Regions from separate parts of the Cupriavidus sp. C3SS-1 genome, predicted to be linked through region 1. Evidence: predicted binding sites of a transcription regulator. Region 1 holds the regulator's gene; each other region holds the start of a gene.
What was found. Region 1 encodes sigma-54, which starts transcription at its own class of promoters, with help from an activator protein. Its sites were predicted from a motif close to TGGCANGNAANCTGCTTT; they were not measured.
Positions count from the first base shown of each region.

Region 2: a site for sigma-54 is predicted at 1,833-1,850, ahead of prpB (methylisocitrate lyase). Genes of this name have one in related genera too.
Region 3: a site for sigma-54 is predicted at 1,883-1,900, ahead of ACIGJC_RS23110 (ammonium transporter). Genes of this name have one in related genera too.

Region 1 covers NZ_CP172699.1:395,765-399,015, reverse strand. The annotation lists gene lptB (LPS export ABC transporter ATP-binding protein) at 1-648, shown strand, start outside; gene ACIGJC_RS01895 (RNA polymerase factor sigma-54) at 748-2,226, shown strand; gene hpf (ribosome hibernation-promoting factor, HPF/YfiA family) at 2,276-2,629, shown strand; gene ACIGJC_RS01885 (PTS sugar transporter subunit IIA) at 3,006-3,251, shown strand, end outside.
Region 2 covers NZ_CP172699.1:1,686,954-1,690,204, forward strand. The annotation lists gene prpR (propionate catabolism operon regulatory protein PrpR) at 1-1,639, opposite strand, end outside; gene prpB (methylisocitrate lyase) at 1,896-2,804, shown strand; gene prpC (bifunctional 2-methylcitrate synthase/citrate synthase) at 2,839-3,251, shown strand, end outside.
Region 3 covers NZ_CP172700.1:1,526,906-1,530,156, forward strand. The annotation lists gene ACIGJC_RS23095 (CreA family protein) at 1-458, opposite strand, end outside; gene ACIGJC_RS23100 (acyl-CoA thioesterase) at 466-951, opposite strand; gene ACIGJC_RS23105 (HU family DNA-binding protein) at 1,130-1,411, opposite strand; gene ACIGJC_RS23110 (ammonium transporter) at 1,932-3,134, shown strand.

The sequences.
Region 1 (3,251 bases):
GTGGTGGGCCTGCTCGGCCCCAATGGCGCGGGCAAGACCACGTCGTTCTACATGATCGTGGGCCTCGTCGCGCTGGACGAGGGCGATATCGTGCTCGACGGCCAGCACATAAGCGGCCTGGCCATCCACGAGCGCGCGCGCATGGGCCTGTCCTACCTGCCGCAGGAAGCGTCGGTGTTCCGCAAGCTCAATGTGGAAGAGAACATCCGCGCGGTGCTGGAGCTGCAGCTGGTCAACGGCAAGCCGCTGCCGAAGGCCGAGATCGACAGCCGCCTCGATACGCTGCTGGACGACCTGCAGATCGCCCACCTGCGCAACAACCCCGCGCTGTCGCTGTCGGGCGGCGAGCGCCGCCGCGTGGAAATCGCCCGCGCGCTGGCGTCCTCGCCGCGCTTCATCCTGCTTGATGAACCGTTCGCCGGCGTGGATCCGATCGCCGTCGGCGAAATCCAGCGCATCGTCAGCTTCCTGAAGGCACGCAACATCGGCGTGCTGATCACCGACCACAACGTGCGCGAGACGCTTGGCATCTGCGACCACGCGTACATCATCAGCGAAGGCACCGTACTCGCATCGGGCCAGCCCGACGAAATCATCGCCAACGAGTCGGTGCGCCGCGTCTACCTGGGCGAGAACTTCCGCATGTGAAGCCGGGGGCGGCAGGTGGGCTTGGCAGAGACGATCAGGCAGCATCAGCGATAGCAATTTCCGTTCCAACATCGGTTGGATGCGCATAGAATAGGTCGCATGAAACCGTCGCTACAGCTCCGTCTCTCCCAACATCTGGCACTCACGCCGCAACTGCAGCAGTCGATCCGGCTGCTGCAACTTTCTACGCTTGAGCTGCAGCAGGAAGTCGAGCAGGCCTTGACGGAAAACCCGCTGCTGGAGCGCGAAAACGACTGGATCGACAGCCCGCTGCGCGTGGCGGCCGATGGCTCGGTCAACCTGCAGAGCGCACCCGCGCCCGCACCGGCCGAACCGCAGGGCAACAGCGACGCGAACCCCAGCAGCCCGGGCAGCGAGGATGAGAGCTATAGCGACAGCGGTAGCGAGGATTACGGCAGCGACTGGAGCCTGGACGATTTCGCGCGGCGCCCGCAGGGCGAGGACGACGAGAAGACGCCCATGCAGCTGCGCGACGCCGAACCCACCTTGCGCGAACACCTGATGGAGCAGCTCGCGCCGCTGAAGATCTCGACTCGCGACAAGGGCCTGGCGATCTTCCTGATCGAATCGCTCGACGACGATGGCTACCTGAGCGCGTCGCTCGACGAGATCTGCTCTGAGTTGCCCGAGGAACTCGAATTCGAGGTCGACGAACTGCAGGCGATCCTCACGCTGCTGCAAAGCTTCGACCCGCCCGGCGTGGGCGCGCGCAATGCGGCCGAATGCCTGAGCCTGCAGCTGCGCCGGCTGCAGCATCCGCAGCGCGAACTGGCGCTCTCGATCGTCAACCATCACCTCGAACTGCTTGCCGTACGCGATTACACGCGCCTGAAAAAAGCACTGCAGGTGGATGAAGCGGCGCTCAAGGCCGCGCATGAACTGATCCGCTCGCTCGCGCCCTACCCAGGCCACGCATACAGCCGCCCCGAAGCGGACTTCGTGGTGCCTGACGTATTCGTGCGCAAAAGCGGCGGCGGCTGGATCGCGCAGCTCAATCCGGATGTGATGCCGCGCCTGCGCATCAACGACATGTACGCGCAGATCCTGCGCGGCGCCAAGGGTGAATCCGGTGCCGCGGGGCTGCAGCAAAAGCTGCAGGAAGCGCGCTGGCTGATCAAGAATATCCAGCAAAGGTTCGACACGATCCTGCGAGTTTCGCAGGCGATTGTCGAGCGTCAGAAGAACTTCTTCACGCACGGGGAAATCGCGATGCGCCCCTTGGTTTTGCGGGAGATTGCCGATACACTGGGATTACACGAGTCAACCATATCCCGGGTGACGACCAATAAATACATGGCAACGCCGATGGGTACTTTCGAACTGAAGTACTTTTTTGGCAGCCACGTTTCCACCGAAACCGGTGGGGCGGCTTCTTCAACGGCGATCCGCGCCTTGATCAAGCAACTTATAGGAGCCGAAGACCCGAGGAGTCCTCTTTCCGACAGCCGAATTGCCGAATTGCTGGGTGAACAAGGCTTCGTTGTCGCGCGCCGTACCGTCGCCAAGTATCGCGAAGCCCTGAAGATCCCTGCTGTCAATCTCCGCAAGACTTTGTAGCCGAGTTGCACCGCCTGCCTGGTGCAGCTCTTTCAGAAGGAGAAGCGCTATGAACTTCAAGATCAGTGGACACCACCTGGACATCACGCCTCCGCTGCGTGAGTACGTGGAAACGAAGCTGGAGCGTATCGTCAGGCATTTCGATCAAGTCATTGGCGTCAGCGTGCTACTCTCAGTCGACAATCACAAGGAAAAGGACAGGCGTCAGTACGCGGAAATCAATTTGCACCTTCGGGGCAAGGACATTTTTGTGGAAGCCCATCACGAAGACCTGTATGCGGCCATCGACGCACTCGTCGACAAGCTGGACCGCCAGGTGATTCGCTACAAGGATCGCGTGCAAGGCCACGACCGTGAAGCGGTCAAGTACCAGATGGCCGAGGCTCAACTACAGCAGCAATAATCAAGCCTGCCAGTCGCAAGGCTGGGCACTGAAAACAGGACTGATAAAGCAAGCCGCGCCATGTAGCGCGGCTTTTTTGCATCTGTAGCCCTGGCCTTGCGCGTGTCCTGGACACAAGTGTTCGCAACTGGCGCAGCACGGTGTATGCTCTCCAAGACATAGCGCGTAGCGACTCCGGCGCGAGCACCGTACCCAGGTGTGGCGGCGCCAGCACGGACCAGGCCATACAGGGCGCTGCATTGCACAAGAACAGGGGAGACGCTGCTCTATAATGGCCGAACGCTTGGTAAGCCATGGCGTGGCCGCAACCCGGCCCCACTTCGTTTCCGGGCTGAGCAGTCCGATCTGCCTGCTAACTGAAATCCTCGCATCGCCCATGAATCGTTTGGCCAAACTGCTGCCACCCGGCAACATCAATCTCGACGTCAGCGTCACCAGCAAGAAGCGTGTATTCGAGCAAGCCGGGCTCCTATTCGAGAACAACCATGGCGTGGCGCGGGCGACCGTGACCGACAACCTGTTCGCGCGCGAGTCCCTGGGTTCGACCGGTCTGGGCGCGGGCGTGGCCATTCCGCACGGGCGCATCAAGGGGCTGAAGCAACCGCTGGCTGCCTTCATGCGG
Region 2 (3,251 bases), 1.3 Mb from region 1:
CCGGCCAGTGATAGCCAGCCAGGCGCAGGCGAGCGACCTCCGGCAGGCCCTCCTGATGCTCCAGCCCCAGACGTTCCAGCGCGCGCCGGTAGAGCAGGTCCGCGAGTTCCGGCAAGTCCCCGGCGCGCTCGCGCAGCGGCGGCACCTCGATGCGCAGGATGTTGAGCCGGTAGTAAAGGTCCTGGCGGAAGCTGCCTTCGCGCACGCGCTGCGGGAGATCGCGGTGCGTGGCGGCGATCACGCGCACGTTGACCGGCACGGCCTCAAGCCCGCCGATCGGCAGCACCTGCTTTTCCTGCAGCACACGCAGCAGTCGCGTCTGCAGCGCCAGCGGCATGTCGCCAACCTCGTCAAGGAACAGCGTGCCGTTGTGGGCCGACTCGAACAGGCCCGCCTTGCCGCCGCGCCGTGCGCCGGTAAACGCGCCCTCTTCATAGCCGAACAGTTCGCTTTCGAGCAGCGCCTCGGGGAACGCCGCGCAGTTGACGGCCACGAACGGGAAGGCGCGGCGCGGGCTGGCGTCGTGCATGCCCTGCGCCAGCACCTCCTTGCCGGTGCCGCTCTCGCCGCCGATCAGCACGGTGGAATCGACGGCCGCATAACGCCGCGCCAGATCGCGCAAGTGCGCCATGGCGTCCGAAGTGCCAGCCAGGTCTTCCAGGCTGTAGCGCACCCCGGGCAGCCGCGTCCGGCTGCGCGAGCGCAGGTTGCGGTCCACGCGCTGGATGGCGGTCGCGTCCTGCAGGGTCAGCAGCGCACCCGTGGTACCCGACTCGTTGACGAGCGGGATGCGATTGACCACGACCATGCGGTCGCCCACTTTCTGGATCGCCTCGAGTTCCTTCGCGCCGCTCTGGATCACGTCATCCAGCGACAGACCCGGCGACAGCGCCTGCAGCTTGCGTCCGACCGCACTCGCGGCCGGTGTGCCGAGGAAACGCTCCATCGCCGGGTTGAATGACTGGATGCGGCCTTCGCCGTCGACCGCGGCCACGCCCTCGTTGAGGTGCGCGAGGATGTTATTGACGTAGTCGCGGCGCCCCGACTCGATGCGCCGCAGGCGTGCCGCCTCGATGGCATCCTCCAGCGCCATGCGCACGGAATTGCCCGAGTACAGGAACACGCCGATCAGGCCGAGCCGGTCCGCCAGGTCGGTCACCAGGCCAGGGCCGACCACCACTTTCACGCCTTCCTGCTTGAGCGTCTGCACCCGCGCGGTGGCGTCGTCCTCGGTCAGATAGGTGTACGCGGGGATCGACAGCGAAAACGCACGCGTGAATTCGTCGACCTCGGCGTACGTGGACGCGTGCGTCACGAGCGCCACATGGGGCGAGATGCGCCGAGCGGTCGCCAATGCGCTCATCACGTCGAAACCGGTCACCTTGACCAGCACGACCGGAAGGTCCACGTGCTGGCGCAAGTAGGCGCCATTGGAGCCGCCCGATACCACGACGTCGAGCTTGCCTTCGCGCGCCTCGCGCCGAATGGCGTCGGCCGCGGAGTCGTAGGCACGGCCGACGATGCGGAACTCGGCCAGGTGAGAATAGGCTGGAATCAGTTCCGCGAAGGCGCGCTGCAGGCGGCTGATGCCCAGGGCCCAGATGCGCGGCAGGCCGGAAGGAGAGGCTGAGGGTGGCATGGTGCTTCGACGGTAAAGTGCTGCTATTGTGCCCGCCCGGGATATGAATTTCAATCGTGAAATTCGAATTCCACGCATGCAATGCAATAGTGCGATGAAATGCCTTTCCGCGCCGTTGAACACTCACCGCTTGTATCAAAATTATCCATAAAATCAATTAGTTAAGGACGCGCGCAAGGTTGGTCCGAGGGGCTGGCATAGCGCTTGCGTTATTGGTCCCGTTCCATCATTGCCCCTGACAACGAGACACCGCACCATGACCTATTCCGCATCCGACCTGGCCCGCTCGGCCGGCGCCCGCTTCCGCCAGGCCCTGGCCGAAGAGCATCCGCTGCAAGTGGTGGGCACCATCAACGCCAACCACGCCCTGCTGGCCAAGCGCGCTGGCTACCGCGCCATCTACCTGTCGGGCGGCGGCGTGGCCGCGGGCTCGCTGGGCCTGCCCGACCTGGGCATCTCGGGCCTGGAAGACGTGCTGATCGACGTGCGCCGCATCAGCGACGTATGCGATGTGCCGCTGCTGGTCGATGTCGACACCGGCTTCGGTTCGTCGGCCTTCAATGTGGCCCGCACCACCAGCTCGCTGATCAAGGCCGGCGCCGGGGCCATGCACATTGAAGACCAGGTCGGCGCCAAGCGCTGCGGCCATCGTCCGAACAAGGAAATCGTCACTCAGGGCGAAATGGTCGACCGCATCAAGGCTGCCGTCGATGCGCGTACCGACGAGAATTTCGTGATCATGGCGCGCACCGACGCGCTGGCCGTGGAAGGCTTGGAAAGCGCCATCGAGCGCGCCGTGGCATGCGTCGAGGCAGGCGCCGACGCGATCTTCCCGGAAGCCATGACCGACCTGGCCATGTACCGCAAGTTCGTGGACGCAGTGAAGGTGCCGGTGCTGGCCAACATCACCGAATTCGGCGCCACGCCGCTGTTCACCACGGATGAACTCGCCGGCTCGGGCGTGTCGATGGTCCTGTACCCGCTGTCGGCCTTCCGCGCCATGAACAAGGCCGCCGAGAACGTCTACACCGCCATCCGCCGCGACGGCACCCAGAAGAACGTGGTCGACACCATGCAGACGCGCTCGGAACTCTACGAGAGCATCGGCTACCACGCCTACGAACAGAAACTCGACGCCCTGTTTGCCCAGGGCAAGGCCAAGTAAGGCCAGCCGAACCGTACCTCACAAGGAGACCCTGATGTCCGAAGCACAACCGATCGCCACCCCGAAGCCCAAGAAGTCCGTTGCCCTGTCGGGCGTGACCGCCGGTAACACCGCCCTGTGCACCGTTGGCCGTACCGGCAACGACCTGCACTACCGCGGCTATGACATCCTGGACGTGGCCGATGCCTGCGAGTTCGAGGAAATCGCCCACCTGCTGGTCCACGGCAAGCTGCCGAACAAGGCCGAACTGGCCGCGTACAAGACCAGGCTGAAGTCGCTGCGCGGCCTGCCCGCCAACGTCAAGGCCGCGCTGGAATGCGTGCCGGCCTCGGCCCACCCGATGGACGTGATGCGCACCGGCGTGTCGGTGCTGGGCACCGTGCTGCCGGAGAAGGACGACCACAACACCCCGGGCGCGCGCGACATCGCCGACCAGCTGATGGCCAG
Region 3 (3,251 bases), on a different replicon from region 1:
GCGGTCGCGGCGGGCACCGGCACGGCCGTCACGCTGTTCTGCGGGCTGCCGCTGACGATGCGGTCGGAATACGTCAGGTAGACCAACGTATTGCGCTTGCGGTCGACGGCGCGGATCACATGCAGGGTCTTGAACAGGATCGACATGCGCTCCGAAAACACGTCGTCCTGCTGGCGCAGCGGCGCCTTGAACGAGATCGGCCCCACCTGGCGGCACGCGATCGACGCCTCGGGCGGGTCTTCCGCCATGCCCAGCGTACCCTTGATGCCACCGGTGCGCGCGCGTGACACGTAACAGGTCACGCCTTGCACCATCGGGTCGTCATACGCCTCGATGACCACCTTGTCCGAGCCGGTCATGCGGAAATTGGTATTGACGCTGCCGATTTCCTCGGCCAGCGCATGGGCGCCGCCCGCCGTCAGGCAGGCACCGGCAAGCAGGGAAAGCATGCACGCCATGGCCAAATCAGCTCCCGGTCACCTTGATGGCGTCGCGGCGCTTTTCCATTTCCTGGCGCAGTTCGCGGCGCTGCTGGGCCGCCGCAAAGCGCTGGCGCTCGACTTCGTCGCGCGGCTCCAGCGGCGGCACTTCGGCGGGCGCGCCGTTGTCGTCGACCGCCACCATCGTGAAATAGCAGCTGTTGGTGTGGCGCACCAGCTTGCTGCGGATATTCTCGGTCACCACCTTGATGCCGATTTCCATGGAGCTGCGCCCGGTGAAGTTCACCGCGGCCAGGAAGGTCACCAGCTCGCCGACGTGGATGGGCTGGCGGAACACCACCTGATCCACCGACAGCGTGACCACGTACCGGCCGGCGTAGCGGCTGGCGCAGGCATAGGCCACCATGTCCAGGTACTTCAGGATGGTGCCGCCGTGCACGTTGCCGGAGAAATTGGCCATGTCCGGCGTCATCAGCACGGTCATGGAAAGCTGGTGGGACTGGTCGTTCATGATGGTGGTGCAAGTTGCGGGGGCCGAGGCGCGGCAGTGTAACCCGTAAACCGGCGCTCGGGGGCGCCGGGGCTGATGTGGCCTGGGCAGGCGCCTGATATGGCCGGAGCGCCACGCGCGCGGCCAATAAAAAAGCGGCCCGACAGGCCGCTCTCTCGCTACTCCGGACGCAAACCGCTTACTTCTTCTTGTTCACGGCGTCCTTGAAACCTTGTCCAGCAGAAAACTTGACGGTCTTCGCGGCCGGAATCTTGATCGTTTCGCCCGTGCGCGGGTTGCGGCCCGTGCGTGCGGCGCGTTTACCCGAGCTGAAGCTGCCAAAACCCACCAGCGTTACCGAATCACCCTTTGCCACTGCCTTCTTGATACTGTCCAGCGCTGCGTTGAGCGCACGCTCGGCTGCGGCGTTGCTCAGTTCTGCTTCCGCGGCGATGGCCGATACCAGTTCACCTTTATTCATGGCTGATTTCCCTTGTTGGTCGTCGTCACCGATGTATCTGCCAGCAGGCATTGCATCGATCGGCGCAGTCTAATCTGCCCTTCGCGCCTTGGGCAATCCCCAGTGGCACCAATGCAACGAAAAAACCCGGAAATCCTTGCTTGAGGCCGGTTAGCGGGCGATTTCCCGCTCTGTTCCGGCGTCTTTCTCTGCGTTATTTCGGACTGGAGCGCAAGCGGGCGGTTCCGGCCTGTCGCCCCCTAGCAAGGCATCGTGGTGCAGCACCCATCATTCACCGCTATGGTGCAATGCACCGTCAAGGTTCATAAAAGCCCCTGCCGGCTGCATCATTCTGGCGCGCACGGACGATCTGGCTCCTTTCGTTATCGAAGATCTGCACCACCTCGCCCCCTGGAATCCGGGCCGCCCCTGCGGATATCCGGTGCGGATTCCACCATGGCGGTGCAAATGGCACCAGTATGCGGCCAGTTCTGGAATGGTTTTTGCATACCCATGCTCCCATTTTGAGCATGAGGGACCTATGGACAATTGGAAGACTGGCACCGACGCCATGTTTATCCTGCTTGGCGCAATCATGGTGCTGGCCATGCACGCCGGCTTCGCTTTCCTGGAATTGGGCACGGTGCGCAAGAAGAACCAGGTCAACGCGCTGGTGAAGATCCTGGTGGACTTCGCGGTTTCCACCATTGCCTATTTCTTTATCGGCTATACCGTCGCCTACGGCGTGCAGTTCATGGCAGGCGCCGATACGCTGGCGCAAAAGAGCGGCTACGAACTGGTCAAGTTCTTTTTCCTGGCGACCTTTGCCGCGGCCATTCCCGCGATTATCTCGGGCGGCATTGCGGAACGTTCGCGTTTCAATCCGCAACTGGTCGCGACCTTTGTCCTGGTGGGCTTTGTCTACCCGTTCTTCGAAGGCATTGCCTGGAACCATCGTTTCGGCATCCAGGACTGGATCACCAGCCTGACCGGCGCCCCGTTCCATGATTTCGCCGGCTCGGTCGTGGTCCATGCGGTCGGCGGCTGGATCGCCCTGCCCGCGGTACTGCTGCTCGGCGCGCGCCGCGGCCGTTACCAGAAGGATGGCCGCATCAGCGCGCACCCGCCGTCGAACATTCCGTTCCTGGCACTCGGTGCATGGGTGCTCGCGGTAGGCTGGTTCGGCTTCAATGTCATGAGCGCCCAGACCGTGGACAAGATCAGCGGGCTGGTCGCCATCAATTCATTGATGGCCATGGCCGGCGGCACGCTGGCCGCCTGGTGGGCCGGCCGCAACGACCCGGGCTTTGCCTACAACGGCCCGCTGGCAGGCCTGGTCGCCGTCTGCGCGGGTTCCGACCTGATGCATCCGCTCGGCGCGCTGATCACCGGCGCAGTGGCCGGTGTGCTGTTCGTCCACCTGTTCACGCTCGCGCAAAACAAATGGCACATCGATGATGTCCTCGGCGTGTGGCCGCTGCATGGGCTGTGCGGCGCCTGGGGCGGCATTGCGGCCGGCATCTTCGGCCAGCACGCGCTGGGCGGGATCGGTGGTGTTTCGCTGGGCGCGCAGCTGATCGGTACGCTGCTCGGCATCGTGATCGCCCTGGCGGGCGGCACTATCGTCTATGGCACCCTGAGGAAGCTGGTCGGCATCCGCCTCGATGCGGAAGCCGAATTCAACGGCGCCGACCTGACGCTGCATCGCATCTCGGCCACGCCAGAGCGCGAAACCAACTGGTAAGCCCGCCGCAGGAACGCGCGCGCAGGCGCCGTTCCTGACAATTCTTTTCTTGAACTTCCCCGGACGGCATGGCAATAATTGCCGTGCCCGTCATCTTGCGACGCGCCAGCGTGCAAG